2 linked regions of the Collimonas fungivorans genome follow. The main gene of each other region encodes a partner of the protein of the gene in region 2 in a complex. Links are inferred from orthologs where the notes say so. Each region holds a gene or a part of one and is shown on either strand. Other genes may lie near its edges. The genes, in order: eno and CFter6_RS16690.

Region 1 (8,391 bases), 2.2 Mb from region 2 along the record:
ACGCCTTCTTGATGGTCGATGCCAAATCCTTGACATCCTTGACCAGAAAGTTGTGCTTGACGCACGGACGGGTGATGCCGACCGTGTCGCATTCCTGGAACGCGTCTTCGCCGATCGCATACGAAGGCACCTGGCCCGAAATCACCACCATCGGGATCGAGTCCATGTAGGCCGTGGCCAGGCCGGTCACCGCATTGGTGACGCCGGGGCCGGACGTGACAATGGCCACGCCAACCTTGTTCGAGCTGCGGGAATAGGCATCGGCTGCGTGGATCGCAGCTTGCTCATGACGTACCAGGATATGCTGGAATTTTTCTTGCTGGAATATGGCGTCGTAGATGTACAGCACTGCGCCGCCGGGATAACCGAACACGTGTTCGACACCCTCTTCCGCCAGGCAGCGCACGAGAATTTCCGCGCCGGTAACAGGCAGGTTCGTATCTTTGCTCATGATGACTAGATCCTTTCAAGGTCCATTGGAAATTGATCGGATGCTCTTTCCTGACGAAATGGCGCAGCGTACCAGTGCCACGGCGTCCCTTTTTTGTGCGATCACGTCATTCCGTTGCGTAGCCGTAGATACGATTCAAAATGGCGCTAAACGCTACTCGTTCGGCCGAAAATTCTGATTACGCCGTTGCCTGTTTCTCGCGCTTGTGGCACGGGTTGGAGCAAACAGCTTACAAATGTGAAGCATGCCTGTCCGTTGAACAACATCTTGAGTCGTCAGCGAAAAGGCTTGCACCCCAGGGTTCTGAAGTGGATAGCTACCATAATGCGTAGTTTCATTCTGGTCAAGCCAAATTACATCAAATCCGGGTTAAATCGTGTCTTTTGCAGTAGATTTGCCCACAACCCTCGCCTTTTTTGCTAGGATTCGGCCAGTCTGAAAATTAATCGTAAGCCATCGTTTATGAAGGCAAGGCGAACTGCGATTTCCGGGCACAGGCCAAGGGCGGCTAGCGCAAACCAGTCAGCATCGGGGCTTCCCGGACCTGACCGTGTTCCGGCCGCATAACAGAATCTTGAGAATCTTGAATCAGCAGTAGTGTATGACCCAATTCGCCGCGATGCATGGCCACCGATAAAGAACTTTCCGATTTCCTTGAAAACGTAGAACGCCGGGCTTTCAAGCAGGCGGTGTACGCCGTCCGCAAGGATGAATCCGCGCTCGACATCGTCCAGGATGCGATGATCAAGCTGGCGGAAAAATACGGCGACAAACCCGCGGCCGAGTTGCCGATGCTGTTCCAGCGCATCTTGCAGAATACGATCCACGACTATTTCCGCAGGGAAAAAGTGCGCAACACCTGGGTCAGCCTGTTTTCCAGCATGGGGCGCAACAACGCCAACGACGAAGATTACGACGTCTTGGAGACCTTCGAATCGGATGAAGATTCGCAAGCGACCGAATCCAGCGCCAACAAGCTGGAACGTGAGCAAATTCTCAACATCATCGATGAAGAAGTGCAGAAGCTGCCCGCACGTCAACGGGAAGCCTTCCTGATGCGTTATTGGGAGGACATGGATGTTGCCGAGACCGCGGCCGCAATGGGATGCTCGGAAGGCAGCGTAAAGACGCACTGCTCTCGCGCAACGCACACTCTGGCGCTTTCGCTCAAGGCCAAAGGAATCAGTTTATGAACCACAAACAAATCAATTTCGCTTTCAAGGTGCGGCATGCACTGAATGAAAACCTGGACCATTTGCCGGCCCCTACCGCCGACCGCCTGGCGGCTGCCCGCAAGGCGGCCATGGCGCGCAAGAAAAAAGATGCTCCGACCCGCGTGCTGGCGCGCCAAGGCGTGCTGGCGGGCGACGCCGGCAGCTTTTTCGGCGACCGCCTGTCCTGGCTGACGCGGCTTGGCGTCGCCGCGCCAATATTGGTCGGCATGCTGCTGCTGTCGGGTTTGTATCAATACGAACAACAACACCGGATCAACGATACCGCCGACATCGACGCCGCCGTGCTGTCGGACGAATTGCCGCCGTCGGCTTACCTGGATAACGGCTTCAGCGCTTATCTCGCCCAGCAGCAACAGCAAGACCAATGACGCCTACACCTTCCTCCGGGCTGCTGGGCAGCCGCCGCAAACGCCTGATCGGCGCCGCTTGCGCGCTGCTGGTGAGCGCCGGTGCTGCGCTGGCGGTGCTGGGGCCGCTCGCATCGACCCAGGCCGCGGCGCAGCCCGCAGCAGCGATACAGCCGGCTGTCGCAAGTATCAAGCCGGCCCCGCTCAATCCGCCCAAAATGACCAAGGTGGTAGGCATCACCGCGCCTAACTGGAATGAATTGAGCGCTGTCCAGCAGCACGTACTGGAGCCGCTGGCCGGCGACTGGAACAAGCTGAAGCCGGCTACCCGCAAGAAATGGCTGGAAATCAGCAACCGCTACGCCAGCATGACGCCGGCCGAGCAGGAAAGACTGCAGGCCAGGATGCGCGGCTGGGTAACATTGACTCCGGAACAACGCCGTATCGCGCGCGAAAATTATGCGCGCGCCAACAAGCTCGATACCGAGCAACGCGCCTTGCGCTGGCAGCAGTACCAGCAATTGTCGGAGCAGCAAAAAAAAGAGCTGGCGGAACAAGCCACGCCCAGCCACAAACGGGTGACCACGATGCCTCCGGCCAAACTCAACAAGCCTAAGCCTGCGGCGCCAGTCAGCCTGACGCCGCCGAATGGCCAGGAACAGGCTGTGGTGGCGGCTCCGACGTCGCCAGCCGCGGCGCTGACGCCCACCGCGAAATAAGCATTTTGGATCCTTCCGCAACACTCCAGCTCTCCAGCCAGCAGCAGACGCCATCGCTGAAACGCCGCTTCGGCAGCATCATGTATGAATCGATGCTGCTGTTCGGCATCCTGTTCATTTCGGGCTGGATTTTCTCGACCTTGCTGCAGCAGCGCCACGCGCTTTACCTGCGGCATGCCCAGCAAGCCTGGCTGTTCATCGTGCTGACTTTGTATTTTGTCTGGTGCTGGAGCCACGGCGGACAAACGCTGGCCATGAAAACCTGGCGCATCCAGCTGGTCAACCGCGACGGCAGTGCCGTCAAGGCTGGCCGCGCCGCCATCCGCTTCCTGCTCAGCTGGTGCTGGTTCCTGCCCGGGCTGGCGCTGGCGTGGGCGCTGGGCGCACATACCTGGATGCTGGTCTGGATCCCGGCCGCGAATTTCCTGCTGTGGGCGATGACAGTTTATCTTGATCCCCAGCGCCAGTTCCTGCATGACCGCATCGCCGGCACCAGGCTGGTCGACATGGCGGAAATCGCCAAACGCCCCGGCAAGCACAAGTGGTATCACTAAGGCGCGCTTAAGCCTGCCCCATTTGCTGTAGCAAGGCCTGCAATTCCGGCTCGGAAAAACCGGCCGCCCTCCTCGCTTCCATATTGAACGGTCCGCGCAACAGCGGCGCCTGGTGCTGTACCACCAAGGCGGCGAATGTCGGCAGCGGCTCCAGTCCGCGCGCCTGGCACAGCCAGCCATACCAGCGGTTGCCGATCGCCACGTGGCCGATCTCGTCGCGCAAGATGATGTCTATGATCGCCGCCGCTTCTTCGTCGCCGGCCTGTGCCAGCTTGGCGCGGGTGCGCGGCGATGCATCCAGGCCGCGCGCTTCCATCAGGCGCGGCACCAGCGCCATCCTGGCCAGGATGTCGTGGCTGGTTTTTTCAGTCAGTTCCCACAAGCTGTTATGCGCCGAGAAATCGCCGTAGGCAAACCCCAGGCTTTGCAAGTGCGTTGCCAGCAGGCTAAAGTGATAAGCTTCTTCCTTTGCAACGCGCAACCAGTCGGCATAATAGTCCCGCGGCATGCCGGCAAAGCGCCAGATCGCATCCAGCGCCAGGTTGATGGCGTTGAATTCGATATGCGCCAGGGCGTGGATCATGGCGGCCCGCCCTTCCACGGTAGCCATGGAGCGATGCCTGACCTCGCGCGGCGGGACCAGCAAGGGCTGCGGCGGACGCCCCGGTATGCTCGAGGCTGCATGCAGTTCGCACTGGCTATCCAGCGCCATGGCGCCGCATTCCCAGGCCGTCGCCATCGCCCCGACAACAGCCACCTTGGCAGCGACCTCGGCCTCGCACAAGCAGTGCAAGGCGGCGCGGCGCAAGTCCGCCTGAGCTGGAAAGGGTGAATGGTTCATGTTGAGAGCGGTAAAATGGCGCTACGGTTGAAAAATCGCAATATGGACCTATCTACAGGGACTGAATCAGGGCCATGCCCGGCAACCAGCATTTTACGGAGCGGATTTTACACAAATTTATGGCCATCTACCAATTGGGCGAGCATGCCCCCGACATCGCCCCGTCAGCATACATCGCGCCGTCCGCCAACCTGATCGGCAAGGTCAGGATCGAAGCCGACGCCAGCGTCTGGTTCGGGGTGACTATCCGCGGCGACAATGAACTGATCACGGTCGGCCAGGGCAGCAATGTACAGGAAAGCTGCACCTTGCATACCGACATGGGTTTTCCCCTGACGCTGGGCAAGAACGTGACCGTCGGCCACCAGGCGATGTTGCACGGATGCACGATTGGCGACGGCGCCTTGATCGGCATCCAGGCGGTGATCCTGAACGGCGCCAAGATCGGCAAGAACTGCCTGGTCGGCGCCGGTGCGCTGGTCACCGAAGGCAAGGAATTCCCGGACAACTCGCTGATCATCGGCAGCCCGGCCAAGGCCGTGCGCACCCTGAGCGAGCAGGATGTAGCAGCGCTGGCCGGCAACTCCGCGCATTACATACAACGCGGGCAGGAATACAAGGACAGCCTGAAGCTAATCGGGTGACAGGCAGCAGAGCAGTATTGAAGTAATAAATTAGAAGTAATACACCGGCGGAAAAAATATGGACGTAACAAAGATGACGAATGGCGGCGACGCACACGGCGATTCACTGCAAAAATTCATGGTGGAGAACGCCGCCGTGCGCGGCGAGCTGGTGGAGCTCTCTTCCACCTGGCAGCAAGTGCTGGTGCACCGCAACTATCCGGCGCCGGTCAAAACCTTGCTGGGCGAAATGATGGCGGCCGCGGCCCTGCTGTCGGCTAACCTGAAATTCAATGGCGTCATTGTCATGCAGATCCACGGCGACGGTCCTATCCGGCTGCTGGTGGCCGAGTGCGATTCGCAGCTGCAGATGCGCGCCACCGCCAAACTGGCGCCGGATGCAGTGATCGACGCCGACGCCACCATGTCGCAACTGGTCAACCTGAACGGCCAAGGGCGCTTTGCGATTACGCTCGACCCGCTGGACAAGATGCCCGGCCAGCAGGCTTACCAAGGCATCGTGCCGCTGGATGGGGAGAATGTCGCTACCGTCATTGAAAACTACATGCTGCGCTCGGAACAGCTGGACACCAAGCTGTGGCTGGCCGCCGACGACAAGGTTGCGCGCGGCTTGCTGCTGCAGAAACTGCCGAACCACGGCGGCATCGATGTGCCTGTCAACGATGAGCTGGAAACATGGAACCGTTTCCTGGCGCTGGGCGGCACCCTGCGTCCGGAAGAAATGCTGTCCACAGACATCCAGACTTTGTTGCGCCGCCTGTTCTGGGAAGAAACCATCCGTGTTTTCGAACCGCAGCAGCCCCGCTTCCAGTGCAATTGTTCACGCGAAAAAGTCGGCAACATGCTGAAGATGCTGGGCCAGCCTGAGATCGAGGAAGCGCTTGCGGACCTCGGCAAGCTGGCGGTGGATTGCGATTTCTGCGGCCAGCATTATGAATTCGACAAAGTCGATTGCGCGCACTTGTTCGCCAGCGCGGCGCCGGTTGAAGCGCTGCTCCCTACCGGCAGCAGCAAACATTAAGATTGGAGTATGGGCGCTGCGAACAGCATGGGCGCCCTGCTGGTTAACGAACGTTAGCGCTCTGGTTTCTTTTCTGTCGGCACGGCGACCGCCACGGTCTTTTCCACCGCTGTCAACGCCGCATTGGGCGGCGCCGGCGCATCGGCCGGATTGCCGTTCGGATCGAGCACCTGGATAAAAATCTCGTCCTGCTTGATCATGCCCAGCTCAGTGCGCGCCCGCTCTTCGACCGCACCGGTGCCTTCTTTCAAATCGTGTACTTCCGAATCCAGCTTGGCGTTGCGAGCCTTCAGCTCGTCGATCTTGTCATGCGCCGCATGCACCTGCTGGTCCATGTCCCAGACGCGCAGCCAGCCGCCCTTGCCTAGCCACAGTGGGTACTGGACAAGCAGCAGTAGGACGGTCAGGAAAATGGCAATTAAACGCATCGTGTCAAGATTGACTCTACTGTCTTATCAAATCAAACGTAGGGTGGGCAAGTTTTTTTGCCCACGCGGCAGTGGCTGCATCCGCGTGCCCACAAGTGCCCACCCTACTCCTTGCGCAATTACTTCAGATTGTAAAACGCGCCACGGCCCGGATAGCTGGCGATGTCGCCCAGGTCCTCTTCAATGCGCAGCAGCTGGTTGTACTTGGCCATGCGGTCCGAACGCGACATCGAGCCGGTCTTGATCTGCAAGGCGTTCATGCCAACCGCGATATCAGCGATGGTCGAATCTTCGGTTTCGCCCGAACGGTGCGAGATTACTGCGGTGTAGCCGGCGCGCTTGGCCATTTCAATCGCAGCGAAAGTTTCGGTCAAAGTGCCGATCTGGTTGATCTTGATCAGGATCGAGTTGGCGATATCCTTGTCGATGCCTTCTTTCAGGATCTTGGTGTTGGTGACGAACAGGTCGTCGCCTACCAGCTGGATCTTCTTGCCGAGTGTTTCGGTCAGCAGCTTCCAGCCGTCCCAGTCGTTTTCCGCCATGCCGTCTTCGATGCTGATGATCGGGTACTTGTCGCACCACGACGCTAGCAAGCCAGTGAACTGGGCGCCGGTCAGGGTCATGTTTTCGCCGGCCAGGACGTAGCTGCCGTCCTTGTAGAATTCGCTGGCGGCGCAATCCAGGCCGAGGGCGATCTGGGTGCCTGGTTCATAGCCCGCGGCTTCGATTGCCTGGATGATCAACTTCAGCGCTTCTTCGTGGCTGGCCAGGTTAGGCGCAAAGCCGCCTTCGTCGCCAACCGCGGTCGACAAGCCCTTGTCGTGCAGGATTTTCTTCAGCGCATGGAACACTTCGGCGCCGTAGCGCACGGCTTCGCGGAAACTCGGTGCGCCAACCGGGATGATCATGAATTCCTGGATATCCAGGTTGTTGTCGGCATGCTCGCCGCCGTTGATGACGTTCATCATCGGCACCGGCATCTGCATCGCGCCGCTGCCGCCGAAATAACGGTACAGCGGCAGGCCGGCTTCTTCAGCTGCAGCCTTGGCCACCGCCATCGATACCGCCAGCATGGCGTTGGCGCCCAGGCGGCCTTTGTTTTCGGTGCCGTCGAGATCGATCAGGGTGCGGTCCAGGAACGCTTGTTCGCTGGCGTCGAGACCCATGATGGCTTCGGAAATTTCAGTGTTGATATGCTCGCAGGCTTTCAAAACGCCCTTGCCGCCGTAACGGCTCTTGTCGCCGTCGCGCAGCTCGATCGCTTCGCGCGAACCGGTGGACGCGCCGGACGGCACGGCCGCACGGCCCATGACGCCGGATTCCAGCAGGACGTCGCATTCGACTGTCGGATTACCACGCGAATCAATGATTTCGCGGCCAATGATGTCAACGATTGCACTCATGTATTTCCCTATCAAATAAAAATATGCGCGATATTAAAACCATTTGCAGGAACAGACTTCACGCGCAGCCACTTGCTTGTATAGCGGCAGCGATATATTCCATCCCTCAAGCAATCAACCGAAATTGCTTTCGATAAAGCCATTCTTCTTGACGACCCGGTCCAGGTCTATCATGGTCGACAACAATTCTTTGATACGGTTCAGCGGCACCGCATTCGGTCCGTCCGATTTGGCTTCGGCAGGGTTCGGATGGGTTTCCATGAACACGCCCGAGACACCCACGGCAATCGCAGCGCGCGCCAGCACCGGCACGAATTCGCGCTGGCCGCCGGAAGTGCTGCCCTGGCCGCCCGGCAACTGCACCGAATGGGTAGCGTCGAACACCACCGGACAACCGGTTTCGCGCATGATCGCCAGCGAGCGCATGTCGGACACCAGGTTGTTGTAACCGAACGAGGCGCCGCGTTCGCAGGCCATGAAATTATCTTCGTCCAGGCCGGCTTCGCGCGCCGCGGCACGGGCCTTGGCGATGACGTTGATCATGTCGTGCGGCGCCAGGAACTGGCCCTTCTTGATATTCACCGGCTTGCCCGATTGGGCGCAAGCGTTGATGAAATCGGTCTGGCGGCACAGGAAAGCCGGCGTCTGCAAGACATCGACTACTGCTGCCACCGGCTTGATTTCATAAATTTCATGGATATCGGTCAACACCGGCACGCCGATTTGCGCTTTGACTTCAGCCAGGATC
Region 2 (9,158 bases):
CGATCGCGCAGTGTGATAAAACCGGCGAGTAGGCCGTTTTCAAAAGCGAGGTGGTATTGATAACGCGGATCGGGGATATATCCTCTTACCGCGGTTACCGAGACGGATTCAAAAAAACGCTCAGCGCCTTTGCCGTCGGGCGTGGCCAGGAATTCATGCGTAAAGCCGTGGATCAGGGCGGCGATGGCGTCGGCGTCTTCGATACGGGCAGCGCGGAATTCCATGTGCGCCCCCTAGATTAGGCCGTCGAACAGGATCACCTCGACCGCATCGCTGGCGGCGACGTCGCCCTGTTCATGTCCCAGCACGATCATGCAGTTGGCTTCCGCCATCGAGCGCAAGATGCCGGAGCCCTGGGCCGCGGTGGGGCGCACGCTCCACTGGCCGTTGTCCATGCTGAGGATGCCGCGCTGGTATTCGGTACGTCCCGGGCGCTTGCGGATGGCGACGGCTGCGGTGGCGCGCATCAGCGGCAACGGAGCGACCTGCGCGCCCATCATCTGCAACAGGGCCTCGCGCGCAAAAAAATAAAACGACACCATGACCGCCACCGGATTGCCGGGCAGGCCAAAGAACAGGGCTTGCTTGCCGCCTGAAGTAATGCTGCCGAACGCCAGCGGACGGCCCGGGCGCATGCCGATTTTCCAGAAAGCGACGTCGCCCAGCTGCGCCATCATCTGCTTGGTGTGGTCGGCGTCGCCGACCGAGACGCCGCCGGAAGTGATGATGGCGTCGGCGTTCTCGCAAGCGCTGCGGAAAGCGCTCTCCAGCGCCGGCGGATCGTCGCCGACCACGCCCATGTCGATAATGTCGCAGCCCAGCCGCCGCAGCATGCCGTACAAGGTATAGCGATTGGAATCGTAGACGCAGCCGGGATCCAGCACCTCGCCGACCGAACGCAGTTCGTCGCCGGTCGAGAAAAACGCCACGCGCAGGCGCCGCCTTACCGGGATTTCGGCGATGCCGAGCGAGGCCAGCAAGCCGAGGTCGGCCGGACGCAAGATGCGGCCCCGGGCGATCGCGGCGCTGCCGGCTTTCAGGTCCTCGCCGGCCAGGCGTCGATTCGCGCCGGGTTTGACGGCATCGGCCGGGATAGTGACGAAACCGGTCGCACTGCCGGGGCTGACAAATTCTTGCGGGATCACGGTGTCGAGCCCCTCCGGCATCAGGGCGCCGGTCATGATCCGCACCGCCTGGCCGCCGGCAACCGCTCCCAGGTAGGCGCGGCCGGCGTGGGCGGTGCCGGCCACCGCCAGCACGGTATCGCTGTCATGGCGCAGGTCGGCCGAGTTGAAGGCGTAGCCGTCCATGGCCGAGTTGTCGTGCGCCGGGACGTCGATCGGCGAGATGATGTCGCTGGCCAGCACGCGGTCGAGGGCGCTGCGCAGCGCCACTTTTTCAATCGCGCTGACCGCTGTGATGCAGTCGCGGATGATGGCCTGCGCTTGCTTGACCGGCATGGCGTGCGGATCGTAGTCCGACATGCAACTGGTCAGCTCGGACAAGGATGGCTTGGCGGGACGGATATTCAGGTTGGTCATTGCGTTTGCATTATCGCTGTAGTAACTGTTCTCGGGTATTGATGTTACGGAAGGCGTCGGCATCGGTAAACAGCGTTTCGCAATAGTTGAGGCGGCGGTACCAGGTTTCCATCTTACGCCCGCCGCCCTGCAGGTAGTCATTGAGGTCGGTCAATAAAGCGGTTTTCAGCAGCATGAATACCGGCTGCGGCCAGATATCCTGGTCGCTGCCTTCGCGGATGCTGGCAACCGCGAGGTCGGCGCCGGCGCTGGCCAGTGCTTGCGCCAGGCGCCGCACCAGGTCATGCGGCAGGTAGGGCGAGTCGCAGGGTGCGGTCGCCAGGTAGGGCGTGCCGCAGTGGCGCAGGCCGGCTTGCAGGCCTGCCAGCGGGCCTGCGAAGTCAGGCTGCTCATCGGGCCAGACCGGTGCGCCGAACGCCGCGTAGCTATCCTGGTTGCGGTTGGCGTTGATGATCAGGCTGTTCACCTGTGGCGCCAGGCGCGCGATGACATGCGCCGCCATCGGCTGGCCGTCGAGCAGGGCCAGGCCCTTGTCGATCCCGCCCATGCGGGTGCCGCGGCCGCCGGCCAGTATCAGGCCGGTGATATCCAGCGCAGAGGGGGGCGGATAGGTTTCCATGGCAGGGCCCGGTCAGCCGCCTATGTACGACATTTCGACTTTCTTGCGGGGTGAGGACGAGGCCAGGCCTTCGGTGTGCTGCGTGCGCAGCTCGGAATAACGGTCGTCGCGGGCGCGCCACAGCTGGCCGATCACGCTGGAGATTTCGCGGTCGCTGCATTCGTTGCGCAGCAAGGCGCGCAGGTCGTGGCCGGCGCTGGCGAACAAACAGGTGTACAGCTTGCCTTCGGTCGACAGACGGGCGCGCGAACAGTCGTGGCAAAACGCCTGGGTGACGCTGGAAATCAGGCCGATTTCGCCGACGCCGTCGTCGTAGCGCCAGCGCTGTGCGGTTTCGCCGACATAGTTGGCTGCCAGCGGCCGCATCGGCATTTCGTTCTGGATTATCTGCGCGACTTCGGCGGAGGGTACTACTTCATCCATCTTCCAGCCGTTGGAGGCGCCCACATCCATATATTCGATGAAGCGCAGGATGTATGGCGTGTTCTTGAAATAGCGCGCCATCGGCAGGATTTCCTGTTCGTTGACGCCGCGTTTGACCACCATGTTGACCTTGATCGGCCCGAGCCCGGCCTGATGCGCCACATCCAGCCCGTGCAAGACGTCGGCCACCGGGAAGTCGGCGTCGTTCATGCGCTGGAAGATGTTTTCATCGAGTGCGTCGAGCGAGACGGTGACGCGGTTCAGGCCGGCGTCTTTCAGCGCCTGGGCTTTTTTCGCCAGCAATGAACCGTTGGTGGTCAGGGTCAGGTCGAGCGGCTTGCCGTCCGGCGTCTGCAGGGCGCTCAGCATGCCGATCAGCTTTTCGATGTGTTTGCGTAGCAGGGGTTCGCCGCCGGTCAGGCGGATCTTGTGCACGCCGTGGGCGACAAACAGGCTCGCCAGGCGGGTGATTTCTTCAAACGACAGCAGGGCGGTGTGCGGCAGGAACGCATAGTCCTTGTCGAATACCGCACGCGGCATGCAATACACGCAGCGGAAATTGCAGCGGTCGGTGACAGAGATGCGCAAGTCGTGCAGCGGCCGCCCCAGCTCGTCCGCTATCAGGCCGGTCGGCGTTTCGAGGATAGAGGGCAATGCCGGTGGCAAGGGCAGCGGCAAGAAACTGCGGCTGTCGATCAGCGGGATGACTTTTCTAGTCATGGTGTGTATCTGGAAAAATGTGCAATGTCTTGCATCTAAATATAAGGTAGCAACTTCTACAAGATACCATGGGCGTCGTTTTTTAGCTTTAGCACCCTTTGAAAAGCGGCAGTTCTCGCAATTTCAAACATATCGCCTGCGCCAGACGTGACAAAGGGAGTCTGGGACTCCCTTTGTTGTACTACTGTCTACTGCTACGCCACCGGGTGGCGCATCGGCTTACTGCGGGCGCTGGGTTTCGACCTGCACCAGCGGTTCGCTGGATTGCGCCGGCAAAGGCTTGCGCTCGCGCGGCACACGTGGCGCTGCAACGATGTTGGCCGTTGCTTCCTGCGCAGCGCGCAGTTTGCTCGGATCGGTCGCTGCCAGGGTCAGGCCGGCTGCGGCCAGCACGCTTTGCAGGTCTTCCACCTTAGGCGATCCGCTTGAAACGGCTGTCTTGATGACGGCCGGCGCTTCTGCTGCCGGCACTGCTGTTTCAGCAACTGCAGGAGCAGCAATTACCGGAGCAACTGCAGGCGCTGCCGGAGCCAGCGGCGCAGGGGTTTCTTCGATCGGCGCTTCTATTGCTGGCTGGCTGGCAACCACTGGAGCTGCTTCAGCAGGCACAGCTAGCTGTTCCGGCACGATTGCTGCCGGAGCGGCGACCGGTTCAGCTACGGCCGGGCTAGGTTCGGCTACAACCGGTGCTGCAACCACCGGCTCTTGCGCAGGAGCTGCTACCGGAGTCGTTTCAGCGACGACCGGGACGGTTTCCTCTTGCAGAGCAATTTGCTGTGGCACCAGCGGCGCTGCGATTGCATTCGACAGCGCGCTCGGCGTTGCTGTCGCTTCAACTGCCGGGGCAGCGGCTTCCTGCGCCATCGGCACTGCCGAGGCCATCATCGGCACGCTGTTGCTGGCCGGGCTGCTTGCTTCGGCTGGCGTTGCTGGGTTCGCTGCCTCGGGAGCAACTGCATCGCTGTCGGTTTCGGCCAGGTCTGCTGCTGCAGCGGCTTCGCCTGTTTCGATGTCGTCGCTACCGCCTTCGGTGCTGCCTTCGGCGCCGTCGCGGTCGCGGCGGTTACGGTTGCGGCCACCGCGGCGGCGGCGGCGGCGTGGTTCTTCGTCTTCACCGGCTTTGGTTTCAACCCGTCCGCTTTCGGTTTGCACCGCTTCCGTAGCATCAGCGGTTTCGGTGATGCTGCTGACGGCAACGCCGGCAGCGGCTACTACGCCACCCTTGAGCAAAGTCTCGTCGACCTTGATTTCGCTCAGGTTTTCCTTGCGCTCTTCGCGTGGCGGACGCGGTGGGCGTTCGGTCCGTTCACGCCGGCCTTCATTGCGTGTTTCGGCCTTGCCGTCGCTGCTTTCGCGCTGCTCTTTAGGCTCGCGCGGAGGACGTGGCGGACGGGCTTGCTGGGTTTTGGCTTCGACTGCTTCAACCAGCGGTTTCTTGGCGCTGTCGTCGCGTGTTTCTTGCGCGCTGCCATCGCGGTTGCGGCCACCGCGGTTACGGCCGCGCTGGCCACGGTTGTTGCGATCGCCACGGTCGCCGCGTTGCTGCGAGCCCTTGGTTTCCGCAGTAGCGGCAGGGGCCGCTACCGGTGCTGCCGGCTTGCTGAAGAAGAAGCCGAAGATCTTGCCGAGGAAACCTGTTTCTGCCGGGGCAGCGGCAACCGCTGTCGGACGCGCAGGGGCTTCTGCTGGCTTGCGCTCGACGATAGGGGCCGGCTGGTCTGGGGTGATGCCCTTGACCACGGCTTCCTGGCGCGGCTTGCCTTCTTCTTTCTGGGTCTTGTTGTAGCCGATGTCGGTATCGGCTTGCTCTGCCATGGCATAGCTGGCCTGGGTTTCTTCCAGGCGCGGATCGTCGTGCTTCAGGCGTTCCAGCTTGTAGTGCGGGGTTTCCAGGTGCTTGTTCGGGATCAGGATGATGCCGACGCGGTGACGCGTTTCGATCTTCAGGATCTCGCCGCGCTTTTCGTTGAGCAGGAAAGCTGCGACGTCGACCGGCGCCTGGACGTGGATCGCCGCCGAGTTTTCTTTCATCGCTTCTTCCTGGATGATGCGCAGGACTTGCAGGGCGGACGATTCGGTATCGCGGATATGGCCGGTGCCGTTGCAACGCGGGCAAGTCACGTGGCTGCCTTCCGACAGCGACGGACGCAAGCGCTGGCGCGACAGTTCCATCAGGCCGAAGCGCGAGATCTTGCCCATCTGGACGCGGGCGCGGTCATAGCGCAGGGCGTCTTTCAGGCGGGTTTCGACTTCGCGCTGGTTTTTCGAATTCTCCATGTCGATGAAGTCGATCACGATCAGGCCGCCGAGATCGCGCAAACGCAATTGGCGTGCAACTTCTTCCGCTGCTTCGCAATTGGTGTTGAAGGCGGTGGTCTCGATGTCGCCGCCGCGGGTTGCGCGGGCGGAGTTGACGTCGACGGAAACCAGGGCTTCGGTATGGTCGATCACGATGGCGCCGCCGGATGGCAGCGGCACGGTGCGCGAATACGCGGTTTCGATCTGGTGTTCGATCTGGAAGCGGGAGAACAGCGGCACGTCGTCGCGGTAGCGCTTAACGCGGTGCACCATGTCAGGCATGACGTGGGCCATGAACTGCTGGGCCTGGTCGTGGATTTCGTCGGTGTCGATCAGGATTTCGCCGATATCCGGCTGGAAATAATCGCGGATCGCACGGATCACCAGCGACGATTCCTGGTAAATCAGGAACGCGCCCTTGCCTTGGGTGCCGGCGCCTTCGATGGCGCGCCAGAGTTGCATCAGGTAGTTCAAGTCCCATTGCAATTCATCAACATTGCGGCCGATGCCTGCAGTGCGGGCGATCACCGACATGCCGCTAGGCAGATCCAGCTGATCCATGGTTTCGCGCAGTTCCTGGCGATCTTCGCCTTCGACCCGGCGCGAAACACCGCCGCCGCGCGGGTTGTTAGGCATCAGGACCAGGTAACGGCCAGCCAGCGAGACGAAGGAGGTCAGGGCCGCGCCTTTATTGCCGCGCTCTTCCTTTTCGACCTGGACCATGATTTCCTGGCCTTCGCGCAGGGCATCCTTGATCGATGCGGTACGGACGTCTACACCTTCTTTAAAGTAAGTGCGGGCAACTTCCTTGAACGGCAAAAAGCCATGACGCTCTTCACCGTAGTTGACGAAACAGGCTTCCAGCGACGGCTCGATACGGGTAATCACACCTTTGTAGATATTGGACTTGCGTTGTTCGCGTCCGGTGGTTTCGATATCGATGTCGATGAGCTTTTGCCCGTCAACAATAGCCACGCGCAGTTCTTCTTGCTGCGTGGCATTAAACAACATGCGTTTCATTTTTCGCTCCGTGACCCTTGGGTCAATGCAATGGCGCTTAAAGATTGCTGTTCTTCAGCATTTCTGTCAGCGACAAAAAGTACAAGGATGTACGCGAGAACGGAGTGTCAGGGGGGAGAGAATTGCCTTGGTGTGTATGCGCTATATGAGCGCAGTGCACAGGCGCGGATATAGTGCTGCCGTTTTACTGAAAACTATCAGCGCGCGCCGGCAGAGCATCCTGCGGTTCGCGGAACGCGAGCACGACGCTTGGCGGTGAGCAGCTTGATAGAGCCAAATAAAGCATTGGTTTCAGTAAGTATGCGGCAAATTTAAAAACACTACATCAACCGGCGAGCTCGTCGCGATCGTTCAGATCGCATCGGGCTCGCCGGACTTTATCCTAATCATCCAGACATTCTTGTTCAGCATCCGTGCGCGTTATCCGATGACAACAACGGTGCGACCTTGACTCGCGCAGGGGTGATGCGTACACATTTCCCATCAAATTTGCAAATTGGCGAGGCTGATGGGGACGCCCCTGTGTAGAATGGTCTTTTTATTCTTACACCAGCAACTGTTTTCTAACAATTGCAGAACAATTATATATTCAAAATGAAGGACTTAGCGAGATTTTCTGGAGGACGAGTCAAGACTCGCCCCGAGCCGCGGACACAAGCCGCGGGCAAGCATAAGGCCGAACCCAAGGTAGCCGTGGAGCAAGGTATACAGTTAACAGCAATTGCGCCGCCCCTTGCCGTCCAAATGCTGACTATTGCGGAAGACGACGCAGGTCAGCGTATCGACAATTTTTTATTGCGTATTTGCAAAGGAGTGCCCAAGAGCCATATTTATCGCGTATTGCGCTCCGGCGAGGTCAGGGTTAACAAAGGCCGCATCGACCAGACCTATCGCCTGGTCGAGGGCGACGTAATCCGGGTGCCGCCGATTCGAATTGCTGAAAAGCAAATACAAGCGGTAGCGCCAGGAGCGGAATTCAAGATATTGCTGGAAGATAATCATTTGCTGGTAATCGACAAGCCGGCCGGGGTTGCCGTGCACGGCGGCTCCGGCGTCAGTTATGGTGTCATCGAGCAACTTCGCGCCGCCCGTCCGCAAGCCAAGTTCCTGGAACTGGTGCACCGGCTGGACCGCGATACCTCCGGCATCTTGCTGCTGGCAAAAAAACGTTCTGCCCTGACCAACCTGCACGAGCAGATGCGCGACGGCGATACCGACAAGCGTTACCTGGTGCTGGTGCACGGCGACTGGCAAAACGAGCGCCAGCACGTCAAGCTGCCGTTGCACAAGTATACGGCGGCCGATGGCGAGCGCCGGGTGCGGGTGCAGGCCGACGGCCAGGCATCTCACACGATTTTCAACCTGATCCGGCGTTACGGCGACTATGCTTTGCTGGAAGCCGAGCTGAAGACCGGCCGCACCCACCAGATCCGGGTCCATCTGTCGTCCAGCGGCTTCGCCATTGCCGGCGACGACAAATACGGCGACTTTGCCCTGAACCGGACTTTGCAGAAGGCTGACGGACAGCGTATCGCGCTGAAACGGATGTTCCTGCATGCTTACCAGATTACCTTCGCCCATCCGGAGACGGGCAAGCCGGTGACCCTCAAGGCGCCGCTGCCGCCGGAATGCGAGAAATTCCTGAAAAGCCTGCCGAAAGATATCTCTGCGGCAATTTCGGAAGCTGAGGGCGATCAGAATATCAGTTAGTATTTGCCTATCGGATTGCCGATTTTTTCAATCGGCAGGCCAAACCCAATTACAGGAGCTGGCAAGGTATTGTCAGGCAATATGGCAAGAAAGAATTTTGATTTAATCGTATTTGATTGGGATGGCACCTTGATGGACAGCACCGCCATCATCGTGAAATGCATCCAGGCTGCAGCCAGGGACCTGGGGCTGGCGGTTCCGGATAACAAGGCCGCCTCGCACGTGATCGGGCTGGGCCTGGCGGAAGCCATGCAGGTTGCGATGCCGGGCCTGGAGCCCAGCCAGTATCCGCGCGTAGTGGAACGTTACCGTTATCACTACCTGGCGCAAGACCAGGACCTGACCTTGTTCGACGGCGTGCGTGAAATGCTGGCGGACTTGTCGCAGCAGGGTTATTTCCTGGCGATCGCCACCGGCAAGAGCCGGGTCGGGCTGAATCGCGCCTTGCACGAGACCAAGCTGCTGTCGGCATTCGACGCTACCCGCTGCGCCGACGAGACTTTCTCCAAGCCGCATCCGGCCATGCTGCAGGAACTGACGCGAGAGCTGGGCCAGGACTTGAAGCGCACAGTGATGATCGGCGACACCACCCATGACCTGCAGATGGCCATCAATGCCGGCGCCGCCGGGATCGCGGTCCAGTATGGCGCGCACCCGGCGCATGAACTGAATGCGCTGAAACCCTTGTTCAACGCCACCTCGACCGTGCAGTTGCACGCCTGGCTTGACGAAAACGCCTGACCCTGGAGCCATTGAGCGACGCGCCGTGAACGATATCCGTCTCCCCCTTTGTGCTTCTTCTGCGCTGGCAGAGCGCGGCAAGGGCG

What was found.
Region 1: the proteins of CFter6_RS16690 (region 2) and eno are in contact, whole or in part, in a solved structure (PDB 2FYM), measured with the Escherichia coli proteins. The link is inferred for Collimonas fungivorans from one-to-one orthologs.

Annotation. Positions count from the first base shown.
Region 1 is NZ_CP013232.1:1,687,272-1,695,662, reverse strand. What follows is about bases 5,502-8,391. They hold eno (phosphopyruvate hydratase), read right to left. Parts: upstream 7,644-8,391; coding sequence 6,360-7,643; downstream 5,502-6,359. Other genes in these bases: kdsA (3-deoxy-8-phosphooctulonate synthase), read right to left, coding at 7,758-8,391; ftsB (cell division protein FtsB), read right to left, coding at 5,866-6,240; hslO (Hsp33 family molecular chaperone HslO), read left to right, coding at 5,502-5,812. In the rest of the region: CFter6_RS07315 (acetolactate synthase 3 catalytic subunit), read right to left, coding at 1-451; CFter6_RS07310 (RNA polymerase sigma factor), read left to right, coding at 1,075-1,644; CFter6_RS07305 (DUF3619 family protein), read left to right, coding at 1,641-2,054; CFter6_RS07300 (DUF3106 domain-containing protein), read left to right, coding at 2,051-2,752; CFter6_RS07295 (RDD family protein), read left to right, coding at 2,758-3,306; CFter6_RS07290 (ferritin-like domain-containing protein), read right to left, coding at 3,314-4,147; CFter6_RS07285 (gamma carbonic anhydrase family protein), read left to right, coding at 4,267-4,791; more of hslO, read left to right, coding at 4,850-5,501. UniProt on the Escherichia coli protein: Catalyzes the reversible conversion of 2-phosphoglycerate (2-PG) into phosphoenolpyruvate (PEP). It is essential for the degradation of carbohydrates via glycolysis.
Region 2 is NZ_CP013232.1:3,872,709-3,881,866, reverse strand. What follows is about bases 3,323-6,979. They hold CFter6_RS16690 (Rne/Rng family ribonuclease), read right to left. Parts: upstream 6,622-6,979; coding sequence 3,523-6,621; downstream 3,323-3,522. Also shown: CFter6_RS16710 (GNAT family N-acetyltransferase), read right to left, coding at 1-224; molybdopterin molybdotransferase MoeA, read right to left, coding at 234-1,541; molybdenum cofactor guanylyltransferase MobA, read right to left, coding at 1,552-2,160; GTP 3',8-cyclase MoaA, read right to left, coding at 2,173-3,303; CFter6_RS16685 (RluA family pseudouridine synthase), read left to right, coding at 7,366-8,331; CFter6_RS16680 (HAD-IIIA family hydrolase), read left to right, coding at 8,413-9,072; CFter6_RS16675 (Rieske (2Fe-2S) protein), read left to right, coding at 9,098-9,158. UniProt on the Escherichia coli protein: Endoribonuclease that plays a central role in RNA processing and decay. Required for the maturation of 5S and 16S rRNAs and the majority of tRNAs. Also involved in the degradation of most mRNAs.